DNA from 4 places in the Mesorhizobium sanjuanii genome. Region 2 is predicted to be linked to each of the others. Evidence: predicted binding sites of a transcription regulator. Region 2 holds the regulator's gene; each other region holds the start of a gene.

Region 1 (7,735 bases), on a different contig from region 2:
CAGTCGCTGCAGGAGATCGGTCTTCCCATCACCTTCCTGAGGCCCGGCTGGTTCATGGAGAATGCACTCTGGGACGTTCCCTCGGTGTGCGACGAAGGCGTGCTGCGCAGCTTCCTGCAACCGGCCGACAAGCTGTTCGCGATGGTCGCGACGCAAGATGTCGGGCGCCTGGCCGCAGCGCTTCTCCGGGAGGATTGGATCGGGACGCGGATCGTCGAGCTGGAGGGGGCTGCCCGCGTCTCGCCCAACGACATCGCCCGCGCCTTCGCCACGGTGCTGGAGCGCCCGGTCAGCGTCGAGACGGTGCCGCGCGAGAACTGGGAGCAGATCTTTCGTTCTCAGGGCACGCAAAATCCGTTGCCTCGGATCCGGATGCTCGACGGCTTCAACGATGGCTGGATCGAGTTCAGCGATCACGGCCGGTCGGCGGTCAAAGGGACGACGACGCTCGACAGCGTCATCGCCGACCTCGTCGAGGCGAGCCGGCCAAAGGCAGCCGCCTGACATGATCACGACTTAGGAGACCAGAATGGAATCAATCATCACGCAGGGCGTTGCGATTCCGCGCCTCGGTTTCGGCACGTTCCGCATGCCAGGGGGCGACGCCCAGCCGATCGTCGAGAGCGCGATTGCGCTCGGCTACCGGCATATCGACACCGCGGCGATGTACGAGAACGAGGCCGCCGTCGGCGCCGCCATGTCGGCGTCCGGCGTACACCGGAACGAGCTCTTCGTCACGACGAAGGCTTGGTACGACCAGCTTGCGCCGGATGCGCTCCGCCGGGCCCTTGACACCAGCCTGGGCAGACTGCGGCTCGACCATGTCGATCTGTACATGATCCACTGGCCGTCGAGAGACATGGACATGGCGGCGACGCTGGGGGCGCTGATGTCACTGCGAGAGCGCGGCCTGACGCGTGCGATCGGCGTGTGCAACTTCAACCTGCAGATGATCCGCCGCGCCGTGGAGGAGATCGGCGCGCCGATCGCGAGCGTCCAGGTCGAATACCACCCATTCCTGTCGCAGGACCGGATGCTGTCCTACCTGGGCGGCAACGGCATCCCCTTGACGGCCTACGCACCGCTCGCCCAGGGCCGGGCCGCGAGCGACGCAACACTCGCTGCCCTCGGACGCAAGCATGGCTGCAGCGCCGCGCAGGTGGCCATCGCCTGGCTTCTGGATCAGGAGGGCGTCATCGTGATCCCGAAAGCCGCGCACCCCGAAAGCCAGAAGTCCAATATCGACGCGCTCGGCATCCGGCTCGATGACGAGGATCGCGCCGCTATCGCCGCTCTGCCGAAGGACCAGCGTTTCGTCCGGCCGCCTTTCGCACCGGAATGGGATGCCATTGCATGAACCGGGTCAACCTTCCCCTTCTCCCCTTGTTGTGCCCCTTGTGGGAGAAGGGAAGAATTCTCTCCTACTCCGCCGTGCCTTCCTCATACTCGGCCGACATGGTCAGCCATTTCTCCTCGTGGCCAGCCAGCTGTTGCGCGAGCTGCGAGCGTTCCTTGGCCAGCCGCGTCGCGGTCGAGGGATCCTTTTCGTACACCGCCGGATTGGCCAGTTCGTCCTCGATCAGGTCGATGCGCTTGCGGATGCGGTCCATCAGCGCTTCGGTGGCGCGGATCTCCTTGGCTAGCGGCTCGAAGGCGGCGCGGCGCGCCGCGGCCTCGCGACGGCGGTCGGCCTTGGACGCCTTTTCGGCCTCGCGCCGCTCGCGGCGGTCGCCGGACACGCCTGTCACCAGCGTCTTATAGTCCTCGAGGTCGCCGTCATAGGGATTGACCGCGCCGTCCTTGACCAGCCACAGCCGGTCGGCCGTCGCCTCCAAGAGATGGCGGTCGTGCGAGATCAGGATCACCGCGCCGGGAAACTCGTTCAGCGCATGGATCAGCGATTCACGGCTGTCGATGTCGAGATGGTTGGTCGGTTCGTCGAGGATGAACAGGTTCGGCCCCTCGAAAGCCGACAGGCCCATCAGAAGACGCGCCTTCTCGCCGCCCGACAGGTCCTTGGCGGCGGTGTTCATCTTTTCGGTGGTCAGGCCGAACTGGGCGACGCGGCCGCGCACCTTCGATTCCGGCGCCTCCGGCATCAGCCGGCGGACATGTTCATAGGCGTTTTCCTCCGGCCGGAGATCATCGAGTTGATGCTGGGCGAAGATCGCCACTTTCAAGCCAGGCGCCACCGTCATGGTGCCGCTCTCCTGCTTCAGACGGCCCGACAGAAGCTTGGCGAAGGTCGACTTGCCGTTGCCGTTGGCGCCGAGCAGCGCGATGCGATCATCGGCGTCGATGCGCAGGGTCATCTTCTTCAGGATCGGCTGCCCCTCGGTATAGCCGACATTGACATTGTTCAGCGCGATGATCGGCGAGGCCACCGTTTTCACCGGCTCGGGGAAGGAAAACGGCCGCACCGTGTCGTTCACGATCGCCGCGATCGGCTTCATCTTCTCCAGCGCCTTGATGCGCGACTGCGCCTGCCTTGCCTTGGAAGCCTTGGCGCGGAAGCGCTCGACAAAGGATTCCATATGCTTGCGCGCGGCTTCCTGCTTGACGCGGCCCTTCTCCTGCAATTCCTTCTGCTCGGTATATTGCCGCTCGAACTGGTCGTAGCCGCCGCGCCAGAAGGTCAGCTTCTTCTGGTCGAGATGGACGATCGAACTGACGGCGCGGTTGAGCAGGTCGCGGTCGTGCGAGATCAGCAGCACGGTGTGCGGGTATTTCGAGACGTAGTTCTCCAGCCATAGCGTGCCTTCGAGGTCGAGATAGTTGGTCGGCTCGTCGAGCAGCAGCAGGTCCGGCTCGGAAAACAGTACCGCTGCGAGCGCCACGCGCATGCGCCAGCCACCGGAGAAGGACGAGGCCGGGCGCCGCTGCGCGGCATCATCGAAGCCGAGGCCGGCAAGGATGGTGGCCGCGCGTGACTCGGCGGAATGGGCGTCGATGTCGGCCAGCCGCATGTGGATGTCGGCGATGCGGTGTGGATCGGTCGCCGTCTTTTCCTCTTCGAGCAGTGCCGAGCGTTCGAGGTCGGCCTTGAGCACGATCTCGATCAGCGGCTCTTCCGTGCCCGGGGCTTCCTGCGCGACCTGACCGATGCGGGTGTTCTTCGGCAGGCTGATCGAACCGGTCTCGGACGGGAAATCGCCGGTGATCGCCTTGAACAAGGTCGTCTTGCCGGTGCCGTTGCGGCCGACAAGCCCGGCCTTGGTGCCGGCCGGCAAGGTCAGCGAGGCATGGTCCAGAAGCAGACGTCCGGCCATCCGCAGCGAAAGGTCATTGATAACAAGCATGGCCGCGCTTTCGCACAGGACGTCGCCGCTTCGCAAGGCCCGGAGCGCCGGTTCGGTCGCATGGGGCGCAAAAACGGCAACTGTGGACGGCTCGATAGGTGGCTCTATGCCTTTGGCTCAGCTTGTTACCGGTGGAAGGCGGCTGGTCTTCCGTGATCGCGCCATGACGCAAGGGCAAGACTCAGCTATTTCTTGCTGTGCGGCGGATCTGATACCCGCCTGGCCGGCGCCATCTCTTCCCCTCCCAAGCGGCGCCGGCCACCGCTCTCATCTCACGGCAGCCAGTCACTGGGCCGGGGGCGTGCCGGGTTGGTCCCCGCCGGTGGTGGACTTGGGCACCGGGTTCTTGTCGACTTGCGGGTTTTGATCGACGGGGGCCTTGGTCGGCGGAATGTTGTTGTCGCAAGCCGCAACGGCCAGTGTAGCCGCCAAGGCCAGCAGGATTGAGAATCTCTTCATCGCGACCTCCTTTCGCCCCACCCTCTTCTCCTTGAGCAACGAGACGTGTGCCGATTTGGTTGCGTGGGGAACAAAATGCCTCCTCTCCGGTTGGTCCACACCAATGGAGGATTGCGATCATGATCCGTCTACTCCTAGCCGGGACTATCGCCTACGCGGCCTATCGCATCACCAAAAAGGTGATTGACGATGTGCCCGACGATTTCGAACCGTTCCTGCCGCCACCGGACGATCGGAAGGTTCTAAGACGTCAGTCGGCGGCGATGGGAGTGGAACCCCGGCGTTAGAACCTGCCGCGCAGCCAAACTTCTTCCCGCTCAGCCAATAACTCGGTGAATGCAGTCCTGCGCTGAAACCGTTGCGAACAAAGCAGAAACGATGCTTGATGGGCAATGAACCTCGCTGCCCGTGATTCGACCTTCATGCCTGCCTACCTCGCCAAGCTCAACGCCGAGCAGCGGCTGGCGGTCGAACATGGCGACGGCATGGTCTCCCGGCCGCTGCTGGTGATCGCCGGCGCCGGTTCCGGCAAGACAAGCACGCTGGCGCATCGCGTGGCGCATCTGATCGTCCGGGGCGCCGATCCGCGCCGCATTCTCCTGATGACGTTTTCGCGCCGCGCGGCATCCGAAATGGCCAAGCGGGTCGAGCGCATCGCAGGCGAGGTGCTGGGCCGCGATGCCTCAGTTATCACCGATGCGCTCACCTGGACCGGCACCTTCCACGGCATCGGCGCCAGGCTGCTGCGCGACTATGCTATGGAGATCGGCCTCGACCCGGCCTTCACCATCCATGACCGCGAAGATTCCGCCGACCTGATGAACCTTGTCAGGCACGAGTTCGGCTTCTCCAAAACCGAAGCTCGTTTCCCGACCAAGGGGACGTGCCTGGCGATCTATTCGCGCACCGTCAACGCCCAGGCGCCGCTCGGCGGGGTCCTGGGTTCGGTGTTTCCGTGGTGTGCGGGCTGGGCCGAACAGTTGAAGGCGCTGTTCGCCGGCTATGTCGAGGCCAAACAGGCGCAGAACGTGCTCGATTACGACGACCTGCTGCTCTATTGGGCTCAGATGGCGAGCGAGCCGGAGATATCGGCGCATCTCGGCGGGCGTTTCGACCATGTCCTGGTCGACGAATACCAGGATACCAACCGGCTGCAGGCCTCGATCCTGACGGCACTGAAGCCCGACGGCTCCGGTCTCACGGTGGTCGGCGATGATGCGCAGTCGATCTATTCGTTTCGCGCGGCTGAAGTGCGCAACATCCTCGATTTCCCCAAGCAGTTCGCGCAGCCGGCCGAGATCGTCATGCTGGAGCGCAACTACCGCTCCACGGAGACCATCCTGGCCGCAGCCAATGCGGTCATCGGCGAGGCGTCGGAACGCTTCACGAAGAACCTGCGGTCGGAGCGCAAATCGGCGGAAAAGCCGAAGCTGGTCAATGTCCGCGACGAGACCGAGCAGGCGAGTTACGTCTGCCAGGCGATCCTGGCCGAGCGCGAGACGGGCACGGCGTTGAAGGCGCAGGCCGTGTTGTTTCGCGCCTCGCACCACAGCGGCCCGCTGGAGATCGAACTGACGCGCCGCAACATCCCGTTCGTCAAGTTCGGCGGCCTCAAATTCCTCGATGCCGCCCATGTCAAGGATATGCTGGCCGTATTGCGCTTCGCCGAGAATCCGCGCGACCGCGTCGCCGGCTTTCGCGTGCTGCAGCTCTTGCCCGGCATCGGCCCTTCGGCGGCCAATGCCATCGTCGAGACGATGGCGACGTCGCTCGACGAGGCGATGGGCCTTGCCCGCTATCGGCCACCGCAAAGGGCCGCCGAGGACTGGCCGGGTTTCGTCACGCTGTTCTCGCAACTTCGGGCCGGGTCGAAGAAATGGCCGGCCGACCTCGAACAGGTCAGGCTCTGGTACGAGCCGCATCTGGAACGCATCCACGAGGATGCAACGATGCGCCGGGCGGACCTTTTGCAGCTCGAACAGATCGCCGCGGGCTATGCCTCGCGTGAGCGTTTTCTGACAGAGCTGACGCTTGACCCGCCGGACGCGACCAGCGACGAAGCCGGGCCGCCGCATCGCGATGAGGATTATCTGATCCTGTCGACCATCCATTCGGCCAAGGGCCAGGAATGGAAGAATGTCTTCGTGCTCAACACCGTCGACGGCTGCATTCCGATCGACCTCGGCGTCGGCTCGAAGGAGGAAATCGACGAGGAGCGCCGGCTGCTCTACGTGGCGATGACGCGTGCCAAGGACAGCCTGCATCTGGTCATGCCGCAGCGGTTTTTCGTCCATGGTCAGGCAGCGCGCGGCGACCGCCACGTCTATGCCTCGCGCAGCCGTTTCATCCCAGCCTCGATCCTTAGCGCTTTCGAGCAGACGGCTTGGGCAAGCGTCCAGCCAAAGGACGATCCGCGCCGCCAGCCGCAGGTTCGCATCGATCTCGGCGCCCGCATGCGCGGCATGTGGAAGTGATGAAAGTGAATGGTGAATAGTGAATAGTGAATAGTGAAAGCATCCAACGAAGCCGCAAAGAACGACTGTTTCCAACTCCCCTACTCCGAAATCCGAATTCTTCCCGCGCGATGGAACCCTGTGCCGCCATCCGCGTTTCAAGGCGTCCGATCCCCAGCCTGAAGAAAGGCGTCCGCCTTCTTCTTCGCCCACATCGAGAGGTCCGTATGCACGACAGGATGTTCTTCACCCCGGTTGCAGTCAGTGTCGGCGCCGGTCACAAGCGCATGATCGCGTCGCTGTTCGACATGCACGAATTCCTGACCGAATTCCCGCCGTCGCGGCGGCGGCTGAGCTATGGCGCGGCGGTGAAGGCCTGTGAGGCGGCACGCGCCGGCGAAATCTCGATCGAGGCGGCGCGCGATGCGTTGATCACCTTTGCAACGACGGCCGGCATACTGTGGCCGCCCGCCCAGCCCGCCGTGTCGGTCAAGCCGGTCGCGCGCGGCTTTGGCGGCTACGCCGCCTGAGATCGGGCAATCAATCCTCGGGGTGAGGCTGCCGTTCGGTGCGGGAAAGTCACTTCGTCTTGTCGGCAGCCAAAGGGCCGGCCATTCGGTTTGGCCTTGTAGAGAGATGCTTGTCCGGCGTCACGAACCTTTCGGCATTGGTGGTCGGACCGCTGAAGGCGACGACGCCGATCGCAAAACCGCTGCGCACTTTTGCGCGACATACATTAGATCAGGCGCCTCCTGACGCTCAGCCGGGTCACCGCGGTCACGAGAATGGCGCCGACCATGAAATACAGGGTCGCCACGACGTCGCCCTGGTGGAAGTGGTATCCGGAATTAAGAAGCGCCAGAACCACGGCAAGGAATGCCACGAGGCGCAAGGGTTCATTGGTCATGCGTGCCAACTTTCGCTGTTGCTGCAGAGCGGCCACCCTCAAGGCCGCGTGCTGAATAAGGCGTTTGGGCGCGTTTTGCAATCTCGCCAATCACCCATCGTTCGTCTCTTGGGGCATCTGTTGCGTTCCGGCCCAGAAATCAGGCGAAGGCCCTGCCCTCCTCGCTGCGCTGGAACAGCATCAGGTCCAATCCCAGGCTCGGGCGACCCAGAATGGTCAGGATCGCATGCGCCTGGCCGCGGTGATGGGTCTGGTGGTTGAAGACATGATCCAGCGCCGGCGCCAGCCGCTGCGAAACCGTGCGCATGTCGGACACGGTCATGTAGGTGAAGCGGCCGGCAAGCGCCTTCTCGCTCAGGGCCCCGACCCAGTCGATGATCCGCTTGTCCTCGGCCTCGCGCGCCATGCGCAACACGGGCAAGGCCCGGTGCAGGACGGTGTCGAGACTGGTCGGCGCGTCGCCCTCGCCGGTGAAGCGCTTCATCCAGATGCGATCGGCGGTGAGCAGATGGTTGAGCGTTCGCATCATCGATCCGAAGAAGGCGCCGACATCGCGATTGAACTCTTCATCGGTCAGTTCGTCCGCGGCATCGTAGATGCGGCCATTGGCCCATTGA
Region 2 (7,735 bases):
CTGCCGGAGTGGATCATGCCGGTGGCCGAGACATTGAAGGCGTTGGGCGCCGACCATGCCTGGGTCGCCCATGGCGACGGCTATGACGAGATCACCACCACCGGCGAGACCCAAGTGGCCGAATTGGTCGGCGGCGAGATCCGCAGCTTTACGCTGACCCCGGAAGCCGTTGGGCTGAAGCGCCACACCAAGGATGAGCTGCGCGGCGGCGACGCCGCCTACAACGCCAAGGCCATGCGCGACATGCTGGGCGGCGCTGCCGGCGCCTATCGCGACACGGTGCTGATGAATGCCGGCGCCGGGCTGGTGGTGGCGGGCAAGGCAACCACGCTGGCCGACGGCATGGCGAGTGCCGCGCAAGCCATCGACAGCGGCCGGGCGCTGAAGGTGCTCGACAGGCTGGTCGCGATTTCGAACGGATAGTGGGAATGGCTGATATCCTGCGCAAGATCGAGGCCTACAAGCGCGACGAGATCGCCGCGGCGAAGGCGCGTGTGCCGCTGGCCGAGATCAAGGCGCGGGCGAAGGATGCCGATGCGCCGCGCGGCTTTCTCGCGGCGCTTGAGGCCAGGCGCAAATCCGGGGCTTTCGCGCTGATCGCCGAGATCAAGAAGGCGAGCCCTTCAAAGGGCCTGATCCGCGCCGACTTCGACCCGCCGGCGCTGGCCAAGGCCTATGCGGCAGGTGGTGCTGCCTGCCTTTCCGTGTTGACCGACGCGCCGTCCTTCCAGGGCGCGCCCGGATTTCTCACCAAGGCACGCGCAGCCGTTGATTTGCCGGCACTCCGCAAGGATTTTCTGTTCGATCCGTACCAGGTTTACGAGGCGCGTGCCTGGGGCGCGGATGCCATCCTCGTCATCATGGCCAGCGTCGATGACGGCGTGGCGAGCGAACTCGAAGCGACGGCCTTTGAACTCGGCATGGATGCGCTGGTCGAAGTGCATGACGAAGCTGAGATGGAACGCTCCCTGAAACTGTCGTCGCGGCTGATCGGCATCAACAACCGCAACCTCAGGACGTTCGAAACCAGCATCGAGACCTCGGAGCGGCTGGCCGCGATGGTGCCGGCCGATCGCCTGCTGGTCAGCGAGAGCGGTATCTTTTCACATGACGACTGCCGCAGGCTGGAAAAGAGCGGCATCGGCACTTTCCTTGTCGGCGAGAGCCTGATGCGGCAACAGGACGTGGCCGCTGCGACGCGCCTGCTTTTGACCGGCAAGGCACCGGCTGAGGCAATCTGAGATGACAGCCGCCCTCACCCATCTTGGCGCCCAAGGCGAAGCCAATATGGTCGATGTCGGTGACAAGGTGGAGACGACGCGCACGGCGGTCGCCGAAGGCTTTGTCTCGATGCGGCCGCAAACACTGGAAATGATCCTGGCGGGCAACGCCAAGAAGGGCGACGTGCTCGGCACCGCACGCATCGCCGGCATCATGGCGGCCAAGAAGACGCATGAGCTGGTCCCACTTTGCCATCCGCTGCTGCTGACGAAAGTTTCTGTCGACATCGAGCCGGACCATTCGCTGCCAGGCCTGAAGGTCACGGCGCTGGCCCGCGTCACCGGCAAGACCGGTGTCGAGATGGAGGCACTGACTGCGGCCTCGGTCGCTTGCCTGACGATCTACGACATGGCCAAGGCGGTTGACCGGGCCATGGTGATCTCCGGCATCAGGCTGGTGGAAAAGACCGGCGGCAAGTCCGGCGACTACAAGGCAGGTTCTTAATGGCGCTGGTCCCGGTGACGGAGGCGCTCGAACGCCTCCTTGACGGCGCAACAGTGCTGCCAGGCGAAAGCGTTGCGCTGATGGACGCTGCTGACCGGGTTTTGGCCGAGCCCGTGGTGGCACTCCGCACCCAGCCGCCCTTCAATGCCTCGGCCATGGACGGCTATGCCGTGCGGGCCGCCGACGTCGCATCCGTACCCGCCAGACTTTCGGTGATCGGCATGGCGCCGGCCGGTCGTGGCTTCGAAGGCACTGTCGGTCCGGCGCAGGCCGTGCGTATTTTTACCGGAGCGCCGCTTCCCTCTGGCGCCGACACCATCGTCATCCAGGAGAATGCCAGGAATCTCGGCGGCGGCGACATCGAGGTGATCGAGCCGACCGTGGAAGGACGCAATATCCGCCGTCTGGGGCTCGACTTCTCCAAGGGCGACGTCCTGCTGGAGAAAGGCCGTCTGCTCGATCCGGCGGCTTTGTCGCTGGCGGCGTCGGCCAATCACCCCCGTGTCAGCGTGGTGAAACGGCCGCTGGTCGCCATCATCGCCACCGGCGACGAATTGCTGCCGCCGGGAAGCGAGCTCGGGCCCGACCAGATCATCTCGTCCAATGCCTATGGCGTTGCCGCCGCAGCCCGGTCGGTCGGCGCAAAGGCCCTCGACCTCGGCATCGCCGCGGATCGCAAGGAAGCGATCGCCACTTTGGTGAAAAAGGCGGTCGCGGCCGGCGCGGACGTCATCGTCACGCTCGGCGGGGCTTCGGTCGGCGATCACGACCTCGTCCATGACGTGTTGACCGGCGAAGGCATGACGCTCGATTTCTGGAAGATCGCCATGCGCCCCGGCAAGCCGCTGATGTTCGGGCGGCTGGGTGATGTCAGATGCATCGGCCTGCCCGGCAACCCGGTGGCGAGCCTCGTCTGCACGCAGCTCTTCCTGAAGCCGCTGCTGGCGCGGCTCGGCGGGCGTTCGTACCGGCAGGACATACGCGAGGCGCGGCTCGGCGCTGCTATGCCGGCGAACGATCTCAGGCAGGATTATGTGCGCACCGTGGTGACCGAAGAAGCCGGCACACTCACGGCCACGCCGTTCGGCATCCAGGATTCCTCGATGCTCAGAATGCTGGCCGACGCCAATGCGCTGATCGTGCGTGAGCCCTTCGCTTCCGCCGCCGCCGCAGGCGCTGCCTGCAGCGTGCTGATGCTACGCTGAACAAAACGTCAACACATTCATTAAACTTTAAACGGTTGCGGAACACAACTGGAACAGATAGTGTTTGTTCTGGGTTTGTTTTTTCCGATTCTGTTTGGGGGCCGCGATGCTGACACGCAAACAACATGAACTGCTTATGTTCATCCACGAAAGGCTGAAGGAAAGCGGCATTCCGCCCTCATTCGATGAGATGAAGGAAGCGCTCGATCTCGCCTCCAAATCCGGAATCCATCGGCTGATCACTGCGCTTGAGGAACGCGGCTTCATTCGCCGGCTGCCGAATCGCGCTCGAGCGCTGGAGGTGCTGCGTCTTCCCGACTCGATTGCCCCTGGCCTCAATGCGGCGCGCAAATTCTCGCCAAGCGTCATTCAGGGCAGCCTTGGCCAAAACAATTCCGGGCAGGGCAACCTCGGACGGCAGATCAAGCCGGCGCTATCCCGAATGGCTTCTGCCGGCAACAATGACGACGCCGTTGCCGCGGTGTCCATTCCGGTGATGGGCCGCATCGCCGCCGGCGTGCCGATCGACGCCATCCAGCACCAGACGCACTCCATCTCGGTACCGCCGGACATGATTACAGGCGGCGCGCACTACGCGCTCGAGGTCAAGGGCGATTCGATGATCGAGGCCGGCATTTTCGACGGCGACACGGTCATCATCCGCAATGCCGACACCGCCCAGCCTGGCGAGATCGTCGTGGCGCTGGTCGACGAGGAAGAAGCGACGCTGAAGCGGTTCCGCCGCAAGGGCGCTTCGATCGCGCTCGAAGCCGCCAACCCTGCCTATGAGACGCGCATTTTCGGACCGGATCGGGTCAAGGTGCAAGGCAAGCTCGTCGGTTTGATCCGGCGTTACTGAACCACAGGCTGCCTGGGTTTCTCGGGCTTGCGGTATGGCGGCAGCCCCCTCGCCTCGCGCGAAAACTTTCGCTGGGTATGCCAGGGCCGATATGGCGCTTCGACGGCGAAGCGGATTTCTGCACGCATGGTCGCCGATTGCGGGTTGAAGAAGATGGCGGCACTGCCGGCGCGGGCAAGCTGCCGTTTGGTGACGACAAGGATCAGCGGATTGCGGCAGGGATCGTAGGTGGTGGCATCGTCGATGACGATCAGATCGGCAAAGGCGCAGGCTGGCCGGGCGGTCTTGCGGTCGTCGGCGAGCGCGACGATAGCACCCGACGGATGCCGGGCTATGCACAGGCCTTCTGTGCAGTAGAAAGGCGCACCGGGCGGCAGCTGGGCTGGATCGGTTATGTCAAACTGCACGTCGCCCTTCTCGAAGGTCTCCGGCTCGACGATGGTTTCGGACACCAGCGCATGCTTCCAGTTGTCGGTGGTGAACACGTTCGAACGCACCCGGTTGAGGGCAAGTTCGCCGTTCCCGATCGGCAGCGCCACCAGATGCCCGTCCTCCGAGATCAGGACGTCGGGCGTGCGTGTGTGGGAAATCGTCAGCAGTCCGGCGAGCGCGAAAGGGAGCGCCGCGAGCCGTAGCCGGGTTGTCGCCATGGTCGCTATGACAAGGGCGATCGTCACCAGCAGGACGGACTGACGCGAAATCAGCCCGACCGCATCGATTGGCGAGCGCTGCGATATCCAGCCGGACAGGGCAATCATCGCCGTCAGCCCCTTGCCCATCACATAGAGGAACGGGCCGTCGGCGCCGAACGGCATCGCCAGCGCGCTGAGGACCGCGAAAGGCATGACCACCAGCGAGACGATCGGCATGACGGCCAGGTTGGCGAACAGGCTGAGCGGCGAGACGCGCTGGAAGTGCCATATGGCGAAAAGCGCGGTGGCGCCGCCGGCGATGATGGATGTCATGGCGAGGCCACCCATCGCAGCCAGGAATTTTCGCGTGACGAAGCCAGGCAGCGATCGTCGTGGCGGTGGCGTGGTGATCCTGCCTGCACGGTAATCGGACCAGCCGGCATAGGCGCCGACGAGCGCGGCGGTCGCGGCAAACGACATCTGGAAGCTCGGGCCGACCACCTCGTGCGGCGACACCAGGATGACGGCAATCGCCGAAATCGCCAGATTGCGCATGGTGAGTGCTGCCCGGTCGAACAGCACCGCGGTCAGCATCACCGCCAGCATGATGAAACTGCGCTCGGCCGCAACGACGACGCCTGAAATGACGAGGTAGGCCGCGATCGAGAAGAGCGCGGCTGCGGCCGCATATTTCTTGATCGGCCGGCGCGATGAGAAATCGGGAAACAGCGCAAAGGCGCCGCGCAGCAGCGCCATCACCGTACCCGCGACCAGCGCCATGTGCAGCCCCGAGATGGAGATGATGTGGTAGATGCCGGTGCGCCGCATCGCCTCGTTGATCGCTTCGGGAATGCCGGCGCGCACGCCGACGATCAGGGCAGCCGCGATCTCGCCCTCGGCGCCGCCGACTTGATCGCGAATATGGTCCGCGATGCTCTCGCGTGCGTTCTCGACCGCCGACGAAAGGCGTGCGGCAAGCGGGGCGACATCAAGCGGCTTGCCATCCGTGCGGACAAGTTTCGGCGTGCCCAGGAAAAAACCGCTGGCGCCGATGCCGGCGAAATAGCTTTCAAAGGAGAAATCATAGCTGTCCGGCCGCACCGGGCCGGTTGGCGGCAGCAGCCTGGCATAGCCGGTCACCAAGGATCCGGCGCTCATGCCGGCCGGTATTTTCGACGCCGAAATGCGAACCCGTTGCGGGGCATAGCGCAGCGTCGGCCGGGCAGTCGAGATCACGTCGATGGTCAGCCGGACGCGGCCATTCGCCATCTGGTCGAGGCTGACGACACGGCCGGTCAGCCGCGTCGGGATTTCCGAACCGAGCATCGGCGTTGCGACGCGCCAGGTCTCGACCTTGGCGGCGAGCACGCCGAGCGCGCACAACAGCGCCGCCACGAAGCACAGATGCGTCTTGCGCCATGACCGCGAGACGGCCGCGCACAAAGCCATCAGGACCACGACGGCGATGGGTTGCCCAAAGCCCGGTTCCACGGCAAGCGAGAAATAGAAGATCACCCCGATTGCGAGGAAAACCGGCACCAGCAGGAAGGCGATGCCCCGGTCGATTTCCAGGCTGGCCGCCGAGACCACGGCGTTGCGAATGCTGGATGGCGAAAGGCGGCGAAACTGCCTGCCAAGGCGGGCCGCGGTGCTGACAGTCGGGACTGGTGCCGTCGACGGGCCATGTGACGGCAAGGGTGGGATATCGACGCGCGGTGGCGAAGCCGGCGCCGGCAGAACGGGAACCGATGCGGCAAACAACAACCGTTCGCTGACGCCGCTGACTGCGTCCTCGCTCTCGTTCGTGCCCCGGCCTCGTCCAGCCATCGGGTCTGCCCCTTGCGCCCTTGACCTCCTATGCTACATGAACGCGCAACGCGCGAAAGTCCGCGCAATCACATCCGCACCTGCGCCTGCCCTGGGTCCCTTCCTTCAGCGATGGCTTTCGGCGACAAGGTAACCCGCCGTAATTTCGGCGTCGATTTGCGATCCTCGGCCGGCTTCAATCTAACGACACCAGAGCCGTGCCGGATAAGATCCGGCGCGGACAAAGCGAAACTGAAAAAAAAGACACTGCATCCCTTGTTCACCCGAGCATCGACGTCTTTTTTTGGGGTCCGCTTCGTCTCGTCGATGGGAACGAGCAAGTAGCGCCGCTTTCCGACCTCATCACCTCTAAGCGCGAACGTCTGGTGTGATGCCCGATGCGCGCTGGTGGGGCATCCCGCTGTTACATCGCGGTGACAAAAGCACCGCCACGGTGGCGTCACCCGGTTACCAAGGGCAGGAAATATCTCCGGCCTTCTGGGAGTGGTGTGTGTCAGCGTCCCCAGAGGCTGCGTGGGCGTGTCGCCGGTTGGCTGTTAGCGCGACGACTGGATCGCTCCACGCCTCGCAAGCGGGATAGCGAAATCTCGAGAAGGCAAGGTCAAGCTGCGTTCTCCGTTCTGAATCGGCGACGGGCGGCAGCTGGGAGAGATGGATGCCATGCAGGTTGGGCGTTTGGAAGTTGGCGGGGCATGGGTGCAAGGCAGCCCGCGTGCACCCGCCTGGCCGGGCGGTGCAATGACTGCGCAGCGCCGCCTCGCAGCGATCCTGGCTTGCGACGTGGTCGGCTATTCGCGGCTGATGGAGCGCGACGAGCGCGGCACGCTCGAGCGGCTCAAGACATACCGCAAGGACCTCCTCGAACCACTGGTCTCCGAGCATCAGGGCCGGATCGTCAAGCTCACCGGCGACGGCATGCTGTGCGAGTTCGCGAGCGTCGTCAACGCGGTGACCTCGGCGATGTCGATCCAGCAGGCTTTGGCAGAACACGAGGCGGAGACGCCCGAGGAGGAGCGGATTCGCTTCCGCATCGGCATCAATCTCGGCGACGTGGTCTGCGAGGAGGACGGCGACCTCTACGGCGACGGTGTCAACATCGCCGTCCGCCTCGAAAGCATCGCCGATCCCGGCGCTGTGGTTGTCTCGGGCACCGCCTACGACCACCTTCAGGGCAAGCTCGACGGCGGCTTCACGCCGCTTGGCGACCTGCGCCTCAAGAACATCGAGCGGCCTGTGCGCGCCTATCGCGTCGAGACCGACGCCAGCGTCTCGGTGGCTGCACCGCCTCCCCTGCCCGCGAAACCCTCGATCGCGGTTCTGCCTTTCACCAACATGAGCGGCGACCCCGACCAGGAATACTTCGCCGACGGACTGGTGGAGGACATCATCACGGGATTGAGTCGGGTGAACTCCTTCTTCGTGATCGCCCGCAACTCGTCCTTCACCTACAAGGGCCGAGCGGTGGACCTGCGCCAGGTCGGGCGCGA
Region 3 (7,735 bases), on a different contig from region 2:
CGGTCTCCATCAGCATCGATCGAACAAGACGTTCACTCCGCCGCTTCGCGCTTGCCTCCGGGGCGCCGCTCCAGCAATTCCCTCAGGAACTGGCCGGTGTAGCTGCGCTTTTCGCGCACGATGTCTTCCGGCGTGCCGGAGGCGACCAGCTCGCCGCCGCCATCGCCGCCTTCGGGGCCGAGGTCGAGCACCCAGTCGGCGGTTTTTATCACTTCGAGATTATGCTCGATGACGACGACCGTGTTGCCCTGATCGACCAGCTCATGCAGCACTTCCAGGAGTTTGGCGACATCGTGGAAATGCAGGCCGGTGGTCGGCTCGTCGAGGATATAGAGCGTCTTGCCGGTCGCCTTGCGCGACAATTCCTTGGCAAGCTTTATCCGCTGCGCCTCGCCGCCCGACAGCGTCGTCGCCTGCTGGCCGATATGGATATAACCCAATCCGACCTGCTTCAGCGTCTCCAGCTTGTCGCGCACGCCGGGCACGGCGGCGAAGAAGTCGACGCCTTCCTCGACCGTCATGTCGAGCACGTCGGCGATCGACTTGCCCTTGAACAGGACATCGAGCGTCTCTCTGTTATAGCGCTTGCCGTGGCAGACGTCGCAGGTGACATAGACGTCGGGCAGGAAGTGCATCTCGATCTTGATGACGCCGTCGCCCTGGCATGCCTCGCAGCGGCCGCCCTTGACGTTGAAGGAGAAACGGCCGGGCTGGTAGCCGCGCGCCTTGGCCTCCGGCAGGCCGGCGAACCAGTCGCGGATCGGCGTGAAGGCGCCGGTATAGGTGGCGGGGTTCGAGCGCGGGGTCCGTCCGATCGGCGACTGATCGATGTCGATGACCTTGTCGAGGAATTCGAGGCCCTCAATGCGGTCATGATCGGCCGGGTGCTCGCGCGAGCCCATGATGCGGCGCGAGGCCGCCTTGAACAGCGTCTCGATCAGGAAGGTCGACTTGCCGCCGCCGGACACGCCGGTGACGGCGGTAAACGTGCCAAGCGGGATTTCGGCGGTGACGTTCTTCAGATTGTTGCCGCGCGCGCCGACGATCTTCAGACGCCGGTTCTTCTTGGCCTCGCGCCGCACCCCAGGCGTCGCCACTTCGAGCGCGCCCGACAGATATTTGCCGGTGATCGAATTGGGATTGGCCATGACCTGTTGCGGCGTCCCCTGCGCGATGATCTCGCCGCCATGGATGCCGGCGGCCGGGCCGATGTCGACGACATAATCGGCATGCAGGATGGCGTCCTCGTCATGCTCGACGACGATCACCGTGTTGCCGATGTCGCGCAGGTGCTTCAGCGTATCGAGCAGTCGGGCATTGTCACGCTGATGCAGGCCGATCGACGGCTCGTCCAGCACATAGAGCACGCCGGTCAGCCCCGAGCCGATTTGCGAGGCCAGCCGGATGCGCTGGCTTTCGCCGCCCGACAGCGTGCCCGAATTGCGCGACAGCGTCAGATAGTCGAGCCCGACATCGTTGAGGAAGCGCAGCCGCTCGCGAATCTCCTTCAGGACGCGCACGGCGATTTCGTTTTGCTTGTCGTTGAGCTGGGCGGGCAATTCGGTGAACCACTGGTCGGCCTTGCGGATCGACTGTTCAGTAACCTCGCCGATATGCTTGCCCGCGATCTTTACCGCCAGCGCCTCCGGCTTCAGCCGGTAGCCGTGGCAGGCCGGGCAGGGCGTGGCCGACATGAAGCGCTCGATCTCCTCGCGCATCCAGGCGGATTCGGTCTCCTTCCAGCGTCGCTCGAGGTTGGGAATGACGCCTTCGAACGTCTTGGTCGTCTTGTAGGAACGCAGGCCGTCATCATACTGGAATGTGATTTCGCGCTCGCCTGTGCCACGCAGGATGGCCTGCTTAGCCTCTTCGCTGAGATCCCTAAACTTGTCGCCAAGCTTGAAGTCATAGGCCTTGCCCAGAGCTTCCAGCGTCTGCGCGTAGTAGGGCGAGGTCGACTTCGCCCACGGGCTGACGGCGCCGGCGCGCAGCGAGATATTGTCGTCGGGCACCACCAGGCTGGCGTCAATGGCGCGCTGGCTGCCGAGGCCGTCGCAGGTCGGGCAGGCGCCGAACGGATTGTTGAAGGAGAACAGCCTCGGCTCGATCTCGGGAATGGTGAAACCGGAGACCGGGCAGGCGAATTTTTCCGAGAACAGGATGCGCTCATGCGTCTCGTTCTTCGACTTGTTGACCGAATCCTCGCCGGTCTGGCTGGCGTCGAGCGGCCGGTCGGCGAATTCGGCGACCGCCAGCCCTTCGGCGAGCTTCAGCGCCGTTTCGATGGAATCGGCCAGCCGCGTGGCGAGGTCGCCGCGCACGACGATGCGGTCGACGACGACGTCGATGTCATGCTTGTACTTCTTGTCCAGCGCCGGCACATCGGCGATCTCGTAGAAGACGCCGTCGACCTTGACGCGCTGAAAGCCCTTCTTCTGCAGCTCCAGCAGTTCCTTGCGGTACTCGCCCTTGCGACCGCGCACGATGGGCGCGAGGATGAACAGGCGAGTGCCTTCCTCGACCGCCAGCACGCGGTCGACCATCTGCGAAACCGTCTGGCTCTCGATCGGCAGGCCGGTGGCCGGCGAATAGGGAATGCCGACGCGCGCGAACAGCAGCCGCATATAGTCGTAGATCTCGGTGACGGTGCCGACCGTCGAGCGCGGGTTCTTCGAGGTGGTCTTTTGCTCGATGGAGATGGCAGGCGACAGGCCGTCGATCTGGTCGACATCAGGCTTCTGCATCATTTCCAGGAATTGCCTGGCATAGGCCGACAGGCTCTCGACATAGCGCCGCTGGCCCTCAGCATAGATGGTGTCGAAGGCGAGCGACGACTTGCCGGAGCCGGACAGGCCGGTCATGACGATCAGGCTGTCACGCGGCAGGTCGAGATCGACATTCTTCAGATTGTGTTCGCGCGCCCCGCGAATGGAGAGATACTTATGGTCGGCCATCGCCGGTCGCCGCCTCAGGTCTGGAATCTGCTGGAATGGCGGGGGTTCCCGGCCATCCCCTATGTAGGTATTTTCGCCGCCACGTCGAGAGACGCCACAAATCTCGACAAAAGCGTTTAACCGTCTTTCGCGCGAGCGGGCAAGCGGAAAGAACAAAGGCCGAACACTCTCCTGACAAAAGCTGTGGGGAATTGACCCCGCGTAACCTGACCCTTACGTGATCTCTGGCGATCACATTTTTTGTAACCCGGCTATTGACGGTTGACGTCGCCGACCGAGGGGCGCAGTCTCAAACAGTCAACGAAGCCGGCCGTCTTTCGATGGCCTCGTCGCCCACAGGCGGCCTGCGAGACGCCGCAGGCTGTGCGATTTGCGCTTCGGACGACATTGTCGCAACGGACACAGGAGCGGAGCATGACGCCACCGGATAGTCCCTTGAGGCTCCAGATATCGCTGGAGCCACGGCAGGCATAAGTGCCAGGGTAGGCGTATGCGCCGCCCGACAAACCGTGACTTGCCGATCCCCAACAATCAGAGACCACTGGTCGGATCGTCGGCTGAACGCCGCGAAGCATCCGAAATCAAAAGCCGGTAAAACATTCCCGGCGAATTTGGATTTAAGATCCTTGAAAGCCCCGTCAGACTGCAGAAGCAGCGGCGGGGCTTACATTTGTGGGGATCGCCGTGAAGCATCTTCTCGACCGATCTTGTCGGCAACGACCAATTGTGGGCGTCGGCGCTGCCCCTCATTGCCCGCCGGGCATTTCTCCCCGCAAACGGGGAGAAAGTGGCAACTGCGGCGCTATTTCTGCAACGTTGGTGCTTGGCGAAAGCGTCGACCGGAGCGTCCCTCGCCCCGTTTACGGGAGAGGATGCCGGCAGGCAGGTGAAGGGCAGCGCCGACGCTCGCAGGAAACCGATATCGCCTGGCTCAGTGGTTTGGCGGCCTGATCCCGCCTGTCGCCATGTCGACGGTTATGCTGCCGGAAATCCTGACATCGGTATTGCCGATCTTGAACTGGCCGTTGCCACCGGCCGGCAACGCGTCGTCGGGTTCAGGCTGCGGGGCCGGCCTGGCGATGCGATAGTCGCTGGTCACGCCGGGCAGGGCGCCCTTTTGCGGCGAACTGTCATCGGCAAATGCGTTGCCGGCCAGCAAACAGGCACCGGCAAAGGCGGCGACAAGGCGCAATGGTCTGGATGAACGGCTGTCGGTCATGTCGCGGACTATAGTGTCACGCCGCGGGCGAGGCCAGACCGGTCGCGATCAAATTGCCGCGTGTCAGCCGGCAGCCTCATGCCGCCTTCTTGCGCGTATCGAAAACATGGTCGACGAGGCCCCATGCCTTGGCGTCCTCGGCGGTCATGAAGAAATCGCGGTCGAGTGTGCGCTCGACCTCTTCATAGGTGCGGCCGCAATGATGCGCATAGAGCTCGGTCATACGCTTCTTGGTGCGCAGGATGCCTTCGGCGTGACGCTGGATATCGGAGGCCTGACCCTGGAAGCCGCCCAATGGCTGGTGCAGCACAATGCTGGTGTTGGGCAGCGCGATGCGCCGCCCCGGCGTGCCCGCCATCAGCAGGAAAGAAGCCATCGAGGCGGCAAAGCCCATGCAGACGGTCGACACCGGGCAGGAGATATATCGCATCGTGTCGTAGATGGCGAAACCGCTGGTCACCACGCCGCCTGGTGAGTTGATGTAGAGCGAGATCTCCTTGTCGGGATTGTCCGATTCCAGCGACAGAAGCTGCGCGCAGACCAGCGCCGACATGCCGTCGTTGATCTCTCCGTTGATGAAGACGATGCGCTCGCGCAGCAACCGCGAAAAAATGTCGAAGGCGCGTTCGCCGCGGCTCGATTGCTCGATCACCATCGGCACCAGATTGGCAAGCCCGCTCATCTTTTTCTCCTGGTTGTCGTTCAAGCCGCGCGTAGCAACATGCGCGGCATGTTTGCGGCGCCAGGCGGATTAGGCGTGTTGGGCGCGCCTAGCGAAAGCCGGCAGCCGGCGCTGGCCATTGTGACTTGGGGTGAGGCAGCAACGGGTGTCGCGGCTCGTACGAAACCGTCATGGACAATGCGCAGACGCGTGCCGCCGGTGGTTGTGCGATCGAGCGTGAACGTGACGATGCTGTCCATTGGACTGTCGAGCGGCTCCGGGCGGGATGCATCCTGGGTCTTTGGCCGCTCGCGCCAGGAATAGCGCAGCCGCCGCCCAGGTTCGGCCTCGAGGACTTCGCAGTCGATCCGCGCGTCAGGCCCGGCAAAGGCAAAGTGGCTGCCGATTTCCGGTTCGATGTCGTTGGGCATCAGCCAGGCCGCGAGCAGCCTCGGCTCGGTCAGTGCTCGCCAGACTTTCTCCGGCGGGTCCGGAAGCTCGCACTCGAAGGCGAGGGAGTCTGTCGAAGTCTGCACCTGCTTTTCGTCCGTCATTGATCCATGTCCTTCAAAACCGTCTTCAGCCTCTCGATGCGCTCCGGCCAGAATGCACGGTAGCGTTCGATCCAGCCGAGCAGTGGCTCAAGCCCCTGCGGATCGGCGCGATAATAGGCATTGCGGCCGGACCGCCGCTCGGTGACCAGGCCGGCGCCGCGCAGCACCGCGAGATGCTGGGAGACGGCCGGCTGCGACACCGTCATGCCGCTACGCAATTCCGATACCGTCATCTCGCTGGCGGCGAGCCGCTCGTAGACGGCGCGGCGCGTCGGGTCGGCAAGGGCGCGAAAAATCTCTGCTTCGATCATGGCAAAAACATAAGTCGATACTTATTGGTTTGGCAAGCAGTCTTTTCCCGCCCATATGAAATGGCGTGGAGATGCCGCCGATTGCTGACATTCCTTGACAACGGCAGTTGAAAGAAATAGGAACGAAAAGAGAACAAAAACCTTGTGGGAAAAGGCAGCCACAGCAGGCGGGGATTGTCCGCAGCCTGTAAGGTGCGTGCGACAGAAATTTGGTTTCGGATGAGCGCGGAGAAGTGTGATGGCGGGTAGCGTCAACAAGGTCATTCTGGTCGGCAATCTCGGGGCGGACCCTGAAATCCGCCGCCTGAATTCCGGTGATCCGGTCGTCAACATCCGTATCGCCACGTCGGAAAGCTGGCGCGACAAGAATTCCGGCGAGCGCAAGGAAAAGACCGAGTGGCACAATGTCGTCATCTTCAATGACCAGCTCGCCAAGGTGGCCGAGCAGTATCTGAAGAAGGGCGCGAAGGTCTATGTCGAGGGCCAGCTGCAGACGCGCAAATGGCAGGATCAGACCGGCAATGACCGCTACACGACCGAAATCGTGCTGCAGAAATTCCGTGGCGAGTTGCAGATGCTCGACGCGCGCGGCGAAGGCGGCGGTCAGGTTGGCAACTATGCTGGTGGCGGCAACAGCCGCGGCTCCGATTTTGGCCAGTCAGGCCCAGGCGAGAGCTTCAACCGCGGCGGCGGCAGCGGTGGTGGATCAAAGGGCGGCGGCGGTGGTTCGTCACGCGAACTGGACGACGAAATACCGTTCTGAGTGAATGCCGCTGTCGGGTGTTTGAGCTGGGGCATTTGAGGAGAGGGCGAGATGTCTCTCGGACCACTGCTATCCGCGCCCCCTCCGATCCCGTGGCATGCGTTTGCGGCCTTTGCCGCACTGGCGATAGGCGGAGCGCAGCTGGCGTTGCCGAAAGGCACGCCGCGCCACCGGGTGTTCGGCTATGTCTGGGCAGCGCTGATGCTGCTCATCGCTATCTCCAGTTTTTGGATCCGGGAGATACGCCTGATCGGTCCGTTCAGCCCGATCCATCTCCTGTCGATCCTGGTGCTGGTCACCGTGCCGCTGGCGGTCTGGCATGCGCACAGCCATAAAGTCGCCGCGCATCGCGGCGCCATGATCAAGCTCTATGTTTTCGCGCTGATCGGCGCCGGCATCTTCACGCTGCTGCCCGGCCGCATCATGCACGCGGTCGTGTTCGGCCAATAGGGTAGCTTTGCAAGGAAGAATACAGTGAAAGCACGCGTCAAATGGGTCGAGGATCGCACCTTCGTCGGCGAGTCCGGCAGCGGTCACAAACTGGTGCTGGGGACCGCGCATGGACCGGAGGGCAGAACGCCGGGACCGAGCCCGATGGAACTGGTGCTGATCGGCACTGGCGGCTGCTCGGCCTATGACGTGGTCCATATCCTGGAAAAGGGCCGCGAGGCGGTCGAGGACTGCGTGGTCGAACTCGATGCCGAACGGGCGGAAACCGAGCCAAGGGTGTTCACCCGCATCCATATGCGTTTCATCGTCAAGGGCAGGGCGCTCTCGCACGACAAGGTGAAACGGGCGATCAACCTGTCGATCGAAAAATACTGCTCGGCCTCGGCAATGCTGGCCAAGACGGCGACCATAACGCACGATTTCGAAGTGATCGATACGACAGGCAGTAGGGCAGTAGGGCAGTAGGGCAGTAGGCAGTAGGAGGCAGCCCTTCGTTGAAGGCGGTGTGGTCTACCCCATCACCAATGCCTTGATGCCATCGGCGACGAACTGCACGGCGAGCGCCGCCAGGATAACGCCGAGCAGCCGAGTCAGGATCGAACGGCCGGTCTGGCCGAGGATGCGGTCGATGCGCTCGGCCAGCACGAACACCAGATAGGTGATGGCCAGGCAGACGAAGATGATGGCGACCAGCGCTGCCTGCGCGGCAAAACCCTGGAACGAGCCGGAAAGCAGGACAGTCGCCGAAATCGCGCCCGGACCGGCAATCAGCGGGATCGCCAGCGGGAAGGCAGCGATGTTGTGGATCATGTCCTTGGTGATG
Region 4 (7,735 bases), on a different contig from region 2:
AGTCGGCGATAGACTCTTGCGGGTAGACGTCGAACACCTTGTCTTTCTTGCCCACGTCCGGCTCGACCCAGTTCGCCTTGTATTTCAGCATCAGATGCACCTTCTCCGGCGGCTTCGGCAGCTCGCTGTCGATCGCCGAGGCGAACGGGTGCACCAGCTCCGGCCAGGTCGGGTCGTAGAGCCAGAGCGCGGACCCGCATTTCTTGCAGAAATTGCGCTCGCCTGACGAGATCTCGCATTGCGGATGCTCGTCGTCCTCGATCTCGGCCCGGTAGACGCCGAGATTGCGCTTGCCGGTTATCTTCAGCGTCCCGTAGTCGGCGCCGAGATTGATGGCGAAGCCGCCGCCGCCCTGCTGCTTGCGGCAGATCGAGCAGTAGCACAGCATGAACGGCACCGGCGTGTGGCTTTCCACCTCGAAGCGGACGGCATCGCAGCGGCAGGACCCTTTGAGCAGAAGCGGCATGACAAGACTCCAACGAATTGGTCTCAACCTGTCAGCATGATTTTGGTTGCGGCGATGACAAGGCCAGATCCGGATGACATGATCACGATATGGACAATGAACGCATCGCCGAGCTTTTCGAAGGGCTCGGCCCGGTCAGCATACGAAAGCTGTTCGGCGGCAAGGGCATCTATTTCGACGGCGTCATCGTCGCGATCGTGTTGCGTGGCGAGTTGCTGCTGAAGGCTGATGCTGAAAGCGCGCCCGATTTTGAAGCCGCTGGCTGCCGGCAATGGACCTATACCGGCTCACGGCACGGCAAGCTGGTCTCCATGCCCTATTGGAGCACTCCCGACAGCGCTTTTGACGACCCGGACGAGATGGCGGTCTGGGCGCGTCGGGCTTATGAAGCTGGGCTGCGGGCGGGCAAATAGACTTGCCGGTGTCAAGCCACATCCCGCGCCTCTGGCACAAGGACGAGCGCCTCGGCAAAGGCTGCCGCTGAGAAGGCCGGCGCGAGCTCGGCGCTTTGGCTGGCAAGCATCGCCGCGGCAACGCCTTCGCGCAGTGCCGCACGCAGCGTCTGGCCGTTCAGCAGGGCAGCCACCGTCGCACCCGCCAGCGCATCGCCGCCGCCGGCGGCATCCACGATTTCTCGCGTCGGAGGCAGGATTGAGAAGGCACCGGTGTCGTCGAAGCCCAGCACCAGACCATCGCCCGCCGTCACCACGCCGCTTCTGAGACCGGCGCGCTTCAGCCCGATGACGAGATCCTGATCCGTGGCGTCGGTGCCGGCCAGCGCGATGGCCTCGTGCCGATCCATGAATGCCAGCGCCAGGCTGCCGAGCACCGGTGCCAACCGCAGCGCCTTGTCCGGCGAAACGGCGATGGCGAAGATCGGCTTGCCGGCGGCGAGACCCACCAGCCGCTCAAGTGCTGCCGACGGCAGGTTCGCGTCGCACAGGATGGCATCGGCGGCAGTGATCGCCTCGCGCACCTTGGCGCGGCGGATCTGCTTGGGCAGCGCCAGGTCGTAGAGCGCCATGTCGGCAAGGCCGGCGATCGGTGCGCCATCGCGGTCGAAGAGCACCGTATGGCTGGGCGTCGCGCGGTCGAGGAACACCGCCGACAGATCGGCGATGCCGGCGGCGGCGATGGCCAGCGAAACCCTGTCGGCCAGCGCATCGCCACCGCGCACCGAAAGCAGCGAGCCGCAGGCGCCGCGCCGCACGGCGCTGCAAAGCGCATTGAATGCATTGCCGCCGACGTCCTCGCGCATCGTGCCGGGGTTCGACGCAGCCGGCACATAGCTGCCCGAGATCCGGCCGCGCCTGTCGATATGGGCGGCGCCTATGGCCAGGATTTTCGGAGATTTCGTCATGCCGCGGTTATTCGCCTGTTATCCGTCCGGCGCAGACACTAGGCTGAGCAGGAGTTGCCCGCAAATCGAAGCAGCGATTCGCAAGACCGCCGCGACGACGAATCCCTGTCCAAACGGATACATCCGAGACCGTATTCGTGAAACGAAAAAAGAACAAATCTGGATATTCGTTATTTTTCAACCGCTTGAGTCCCCTTGCCAAACGAGAACAAAAAAGGTACAAATAGTCAGGGATTGCGGATTGTCCGGCCTTCATTGACGACCAAGGGGTGATGTATCATGGCTCAGAATTCTTTGCGGCTTGTAGAGGACAAAGCGGTGGACAAATCAAAGGCTCTGGACGCGGCGCTGTCGCAAATCGAGCGTGCTTTCGGCAAGGGCTCGATCATGCGGCTCGGCGCGAACGAGCAGGTCGTCGAGATCGAAACGGTGCCCACCGGCTCGCTTGGCCTCGACATCGCGCTCGGCGTCGGCGGCCTGCCGCGCGGCCGCATCGTCGAGATCTACGGGCCGGAAAGCTCGGGCAAGACGACGCTGGCGCTGCACACGGTGGCGGAAGCCCAGAAGAAGGGTGGCATCTGCGCCTTCGTCGATGCCGAGCACGCGCTCGACCCGGTCTATGCCCGCAAGCTCGGCGTCGATCTGGAGAACCTGTTGATCTCGCAGCCCGACACCGGCGAGCAGGCGCTTGAGATCTGCGACACGCTGGTGCGCTCCGGCGCCATTGACGTGCTGGTGGTCGATTCGGTCGCCGCGCTGACGCCGCGCGCCGAAATCGAGGGTGAGATGGGCGATTCGCTGCCCGGCCTGCAGGCCCGCCTGATGAGCCAGGCGCTGCGCAAGCTGACCGCCTCGATCTCGCGCTCCAACACCATGGTCATCTTCATCAACCAGATCCGCATGAAGATCGGCGTCATGTTCGGTTCGCCCGAGACCACGACCGGCGGCAACGCGCTGAAGTTCTATGCCTCGGTGCGCCTCGACATCCGCCGCATCGGCTCTGTCAAGGACCGCGACGAGGTCGTCGGCAACCAGACCCGCGTCAAGGTGGTCAAGAACAAGCTGGCGCCGCCCTTCAAGGTGGTCGAATTCGACATCATGTATGGCGAAGGCGTGTCCAAGACCGGCGAACTGGTCGACCTCGGCGTCAAGGCCGGCGTGGTCGAGAAGTCGGGCGCCTGGTTCTCCTACAATTCGCAGCGTCTCGGCCAGGGCCGTGAGAACGCCAAGCTGTTCCTGCGCGACAATCCCGACACGGCGCGCGAGATCGAACTGGCGCTGCGGCAGAATGCCGGGCTGATCGCCGAGAAATTCCTCGAAAATGGTGGCTCCGAAGGCGGAGACGACGGGTTCGAGGACGAAGCCGGCGCCATGTAAGGCCTCAGTGGTGGTCGGAATCCGGCCATAATCCCGGCTAATTATCTACGGCTTATGTAATCGAGTTCTGTATCCTTGCGTTTCAAACCGCCGGCCTAGCGCCGGCGGTTTGCGTTTCAGCCGTGGTCCGAAGACGGCCGGCAAGCCCCGTGAATTGGCCCAATTCCGTGTTTCTGGACAGGCTGCGGCGTGATCGCTAAAAGGCCCAATCCATCTTCTAGAACGAAGAGCCCATTTGCCGCCGGCCGGGCCGGCGGTTCTCTCCAGAAGGCAGTATCATTCATGAGTGGCGTGAACGAGATCCGGTCGACATTCCTCGACTACTTCCGCAAGGAGGGGCACGAGGTCGTCGCGTCGAGCCCACTGGTGCCGCGCAACGATCCGACGCTGATGTTCACCAATGCCGGCATGGTGCAGTTCAAGAACGTCTTCACCGGCCTGGAGAAGCGGCCCTATTCGCGTGCCACGACCGCTCAGAAGAGCGTTCGCGCCGGCGGCAAGCACAATGACCTCGACAATGTCGGCTACACCGCGCGCCACCTGACCTTCTTCGAGATGCTCGGCAATTTCTCGTTCGGCGATTATTTCAAGGAGCGCGCCATCGACCTCGCCTGGAACCTGATCACCAGGGAGTTCGGGCTGAAGAAGGACAAGCTGCTGGTCACCGTCTATCACACCGACGACGAGGCAGCCGGCTTCTGGAAGAAGATCGCCGGCTTTTCCGACGATCGCATCATCCGCATCCCGACCTCGGACAATTTCTGGGCGATGGGCGACACCGGACCGTGCGGGCCGTGCTCGGAGATATTCATCGACCGCGGCGAGCATATCTGGGGCGGCCCTCCCGGCAGTCCGGAGGAGGATGGCGACCGTTTCCTCGAATTCTGGAACCTGGTGTTCATGCAGTATGAACAGGTGACGAAGGACGAGCGCATCGACCTGCCGCGCCCGTCGATCGACACCGGCATGGGCCTGGAACGCATGGCCTCCATCCTGCAAGGGGTGGAGAGCGTCTTCGAGACCGACCTGTTCCGTCACCTGATCGACGCCGCCTCGTCCGCGCTTGGCCACGGTCCGGATGCGGACACTGTCGCTTCGTTCCGCGTCATTGCCGACCATCTGCGTTCGTCCTGCTTCCTTGTCGCCGACGGCGTGCTGCCGTCCAATGAAGGCCGCGGCTATGTGCTGCGTCGCATCATGCGCCGCGCCATGCGCCATGCGCAGTTGCTCGGCGCCCGCGATCCGTTGATGTGGCGCCTGGTGCCGGCGCTGGTGCGCGAGATGGGCCAGGCCTACCCGGAACTGGTGCGCGGCGAACAGATGATCACCGAGACGTTGAAGCTTGAGGAAACCCGTTTCCGCAAAACGCTGGTGCGCGGCCTCGGCCTGCTTTCGGAGGCGACGGAAAAGCTCGGCGCCGGCGACATGCTGGATGGCGAGACAGCTTTCAAGCTCTACGACACCTATGGCTTTCCGCTCGATCTGACGCAGGACGCGCTGCGCCAGCGCAACATCTCGGTCGATCTTGCCGGCTTCACCAATGCGATGGAGCAGCAGAGGGCCGAGGCGCGCAAGAGCTGGGCTGGTTCCGGCGAGGCCGCGACCGAGACGGTGTGGTTCCCGGTGCGCGAGAAGACCGGCGCCACCGAATTCCTCGGCTATGAGACCGAGCAGGCGGAAGGCCTCATCCAGGCGCTGGTCAGGGACGGCAAGAGCGTCGACAGCGCCACCAAGGGCGACACCGTTGCCGTGATCGTCAACCAGACGCCGTTCTATGGCGAGTCCGGTGGCCAGATGGGCGATACCGGCGTCATTTCGGGCGAAGGCTTCTCGATCGAGATCTCCGATACGCAGAAGAAGGCCGATGGGCTGTTCGTGCATCTCGGCAAGGTGGCCAGCGGCACGGTCAAGACGGGTGCTGCCGTCGAGTTGAAGGTCGACCATGCGCGCCGTTCCAGGCTGCGCGCGAACCATTCCGCCACGCATCTGATCCATGAGGCGCTGCGCGAAGTGCTGGGCACCCACGTCGCGCAGAAGGGTTCACTGGTTGCGCCCGAGCGCCTGCGCTTCGACATTTCGCACAACAAGCCAATCTCGCCTGATGAACTTGAAGAGGTCGAGCGCATGGCGAACGAGATCGTCGTGCAGAACAGCCCGGTGACCACGCGGCTGATGTCGGTCGACGACGCCATTGCCGAAGGCGCCATGGCGCTGTTCGGCGAGAAATACGGCGATGAAGTGCGCGTCGTTTCGATGGGCACGGGCCTGCATGGCGCCAAGGCCAACCGACCCTATTCGGTCGAGCTCTGCGGCGGCACCCATGTCAGGGCGACCGGCGATATCGGCCTGGTGCGCATCGTCTCGGACGGCGCGGTCGCCGCCGGCGTGCGCCGCATCGAGGCGCTCACCGGCGAGGCTGCGCGCAGGCATCTCGACGAGCAGGACAGACGGTTGAAGGCGGCCGCGGCAACGCTGAAGATCTCGCCGGCCGATGTGCCGGCGCGCGTCGAAGCGCTGCTCGACGAGCGCAAGAAGCTTGAGAAGGAACTGAGCGAGGCGCGCAAGAAGCTGGCGCTGGGCGACCGCTCGCCAGCCGGCATGTCCGCTGAAAACGAAACCATCGCCGGTGTCGGCTTTCTTGGCAAGGCGGTCTCCGGCGTCTCGCCGAAGGATCTGAAGCCGCTGGCCGACGCCGGCAAGAAGTCGCTCGGCTCCGGCGTCGTCGTCTTCGTCGGCGCCGGCGAGGATAACAAGGCAAGCGTCGTGGTCGGCGTCACCGACGATCTCACCGCCCGTTTTAGTGCCGTCGATCTGGTGCGCGTGGCATCCGCGGCCTTGGGCGGGCAGGGCGGCGGCGGCCGCCCCGACATGGCCCAGGCCGGCGGCCCCGACGCCTCCAAGGCCGAAGATGCGATCGCGGCGGTAAAGGCGGCGCTGGAGGCGGCTTGATCGGGTAAGGCCGGCCGGACAGCACCCCTCTCTGTCCTGCCGGACATCTCCCCTCAAGGGGGTGTTTGGACCGGAGACATCGCGAACAGGTGTGCGAAGACATCGCGAACAGTTTTGCATGTTACCAGTCCAAACAGGGGGAGATCGGATGTCATGCCTGCTTTCGCCAATTTTCGACGTTGCCAATTTTCAACGTTGGAGGAAAGGTGGGGCAATGAAGCTGCCAATCTCCCCACTTGAGAGATGTCCGGCAGGACAGAGGGAGGTGCTGTCCCTCGGCCTCGGATGTTTGTCACCCAGCCTTTTCGGTACGAGCAAAGCTCGGGCGTTGGACAATGCGGTCCCACCACCCCTGAATATCGGGAAATTCGGCCAGCAGCGTCCGCCCTTCTGTGACCTTGACGAAATAGCCGATGATCGGCGCCGCATGCAGGTCGGCGAGTGTCAGTTTCTCGCCAAGCAGCCACGGCCCGGCGGCTTTGAGTGAGGTGAGCACGCGAAGCACCGTCTCCGCCTGGCCAAGTCCGGCGGCGATTAGTGTCTCGTCGGGCGGCTCTTGCTCCAGCCGCTCGACGGCAACGTCCCAGACCATCGCCCGATAGGCATAGGCATCGAGCATGCCGATGATCTGGTTCATTCTCGCGCGGGCGCGGGCATCCGCCGGTTGCAGCGCTAGCCCGTCGAAGGCCTCGTCGACATAGCACGCGATCGCGCTCGCTTCGAACAGGCGAAAGCCGTCATGCTCGAAGGCCGGGATACGGCCGAACGGATGATGCTCGAAATACCAGCCGGGAATGCCTTCAGCCGCGAAGACATCGACCGGCGCGAGCTTGTAGTCGATGCCCTTTTCCTCAAGCGCGAGGCGGACGATGCGTACATAGACGCTGTAGTCCGCCCCGTAGACGACGGGCTTGCTCATGCTGCCTGTGCGATCAGGCCATCGCCTTCTGCAAATTCTCGTCGATCTTGTCGAGGAAGCCAGTGGTCGACAGCCATGGCTGGTCGGGGCCGATCAGCAGCGACAGGTCCTTGGTCATGAAGCCGCTCTCGACGGTCTGGATGCAGACCCTTTCCAGCGTCTCGGCAAAGCGCTTCAGCTCGGCATTGTCGTCCAGCTTGGCGCGGTGCGCGAGGCCGCGCGTCCAGGCGAAGATCGAGGCGATCGAGTTGGTCGATGTTTCCTCGCCCTTCTGGTGCTGGCGATAGTGGCGGGTGACGGTGCCGTGCGCTGCCTCCGCCTCCACCGTCCTGCCATCCGGCGTCATCAGCACCGAGGTCATCAGGCCGAGCGAGCCGAAGCCTTGCGCCACCGTGTCGGACTGCACGTCGCCATCATAGTTCTTGCAGGCCCAGACATAGCCGCCCGACCATTTCAGGCTGGAGGCCACCATGTCGTCGATCAGCCGGTGTTCGTACCAGAGCTTCTTCGCCTTGAACTCGGCCTCGAACTCCTGCTCGTAGACCTCCTGGAAAATGTCCTTGAAGCGGCCGTCATAGGCCTTGAGGATGGTGTTCTTGGTCGAGAGGTAGACCGGATAGTTGCGCAGCAGGCCGTAGTTCAGCGAGGCGCGGGCGAATTCGCG

The links. Region 2 encodes LexA, which represses DNA repair genes until DNA is damaged. Its sites were predicted from a motif close to TGTTCNNNNTGTGTTCNG; they were not measured.
Region 1: a site for LexA is predicted at 4,119-4,136, ahead of CN311_RS10100 (ATP-dependent helicase). Genes of this name have one in related genera too.
Region 3: a site for LexA is predicted at 5,818-5,835, ahead of CN311_RS11620 (single-stranded DNA-binding protein). Genes of this name have one in related genera too.
Region 4: a site for LexA is predicted at 2,031-2,048, ahead of recA (recombinase RecA). Genes of this name have one in related genera too.

Annotation. Positions count from the first base shown of each region.
Region 1 is NZ_NWQG01000050.1:9,880-17,614, forward strand. Features, by position in the region: gene CN311_RS10075 (NmrA family NAD(P)-binding protein) at 1-504, shown strand, start outside; gene CN311_RS10080 (aldo/keto reductase) at 530-1,357, shown strand; gene CN311_RS10085 (ABC-F family ATP-binding cassette domain-containing protein) at 1,422-3,299, opposite strand; gene CN311_RS32525 (hypothetical protein) at 3,585-3,758, opposite strand; gene CN311_RS32530 (hypothetical protein) at 3,878-4,045, shown strand; gene CN311_RS10100 (ATP-dependent helicase) at 4,151-6,232, shown strand; gene CN311_RS10105 (DUF982 domain-containing protein) at 6,439-6,741, shown strand; gene CN311_RS32535 (hypothetical protein) at 6,948-7,118, opposite strand; gene CN311_RS10115 (DinB family protein) at 7,258-7,735, opposite strand, start outside.
Region 2 is NZ_NWQG01000089.1:26,501-34,235, reverse strand. Features, by position in the region: partial or broken gene trpD (anthranilate phosphoribosyltransferase) at 1-423, shown strand, start outside; gene trpC (indole-3-glycerol phosphate synthase TrpC) at 429-1,241, shown strand; gene moaC (cyclic pyranopterin monophosphate synthase MoaC) at 1,243-1,725, shown strand; gene CN311_RS15245 (molybdopterin molybdotransferase MoeA) at 1,725-2,930, shown strand; gene lexA (transcriptional repressor LexA) at 3,037-3,789, shown strand; gene CN311_RS15235 (ComEC/Rec2 family competence protein) at 3,783-6,248, opposite strand; gene CN311_RS32575 (hypothetical protein) at 6,446-6,619, shown strand; gene CN311_RS15230 (adenylate/guanylate cyclase domain-containing protein) at 6,987-7,735, shown strand, end outside.
Region 3 is NZ_NWQG01000059.1:13,952-21,686, forward strand. Features, by position in the region: gene CN311_RS11590 (hypothetical protein) at 1-16, opposite strand, end outside; gene uvrA (excinuclease ABC subunit UvrA) at 33-2,954, opposite strand; gene CN311_RS11600 (hypothetical protein) at 3,886-4,173, opposite strand; gene CN311_RS11605 (ATP-dependent Clp protease proteolytic subunit) at 4,250-4,855, opposite strand; gene CN311_RS11610 (SRPBCC family protein) at 4,876-5,388, opposite strand; gene CN311_RS11615 (ArsR/SmtB family transcription factor) at 5,385-5,699, opposite strand; gene CN311_RS11620 (single-stranded DNA-binding protein) at 5,938-6,462, shown strand; gene CN311_RS11625 (DUF2306 domain-containing protein) at 6,514-6,912, shown strand; gene CN311_RS11630 (OsmC family protein) at 6,937-7,377, shown strand; gene CN311_RS11635 (MarC family protein) at 7,423-7,735, opposite strand, start outside.
Region 4 is NZ_NWQG01000150.1:14,279-22,013, reverse strand. Features, by position in the region: gene CN311_RS21235 (GFA family protein) at 1-466, opposite strand, end outside; gene CN311_RS21230 (TfoX/Sxy family protein) at 556-879, shown strand; gene CN311_RS21225 (PfkB family carbohydrate kinase) at 891-1,826, opposite strand; gene recA (recombinase RecA) at 2,106-3,203, shown strand; gene alaS (alanine--tRNA ligase) at 3,486-6,152, shown strand; gene CN311_RS21210 (glutathione S-transferase family protein) at 6,445-7,071, opposite strand; gene CN311_RS21205 (NADP-dependent isocitrate dehydrogenase) at 7,085-7,735, opposite strand, start outside.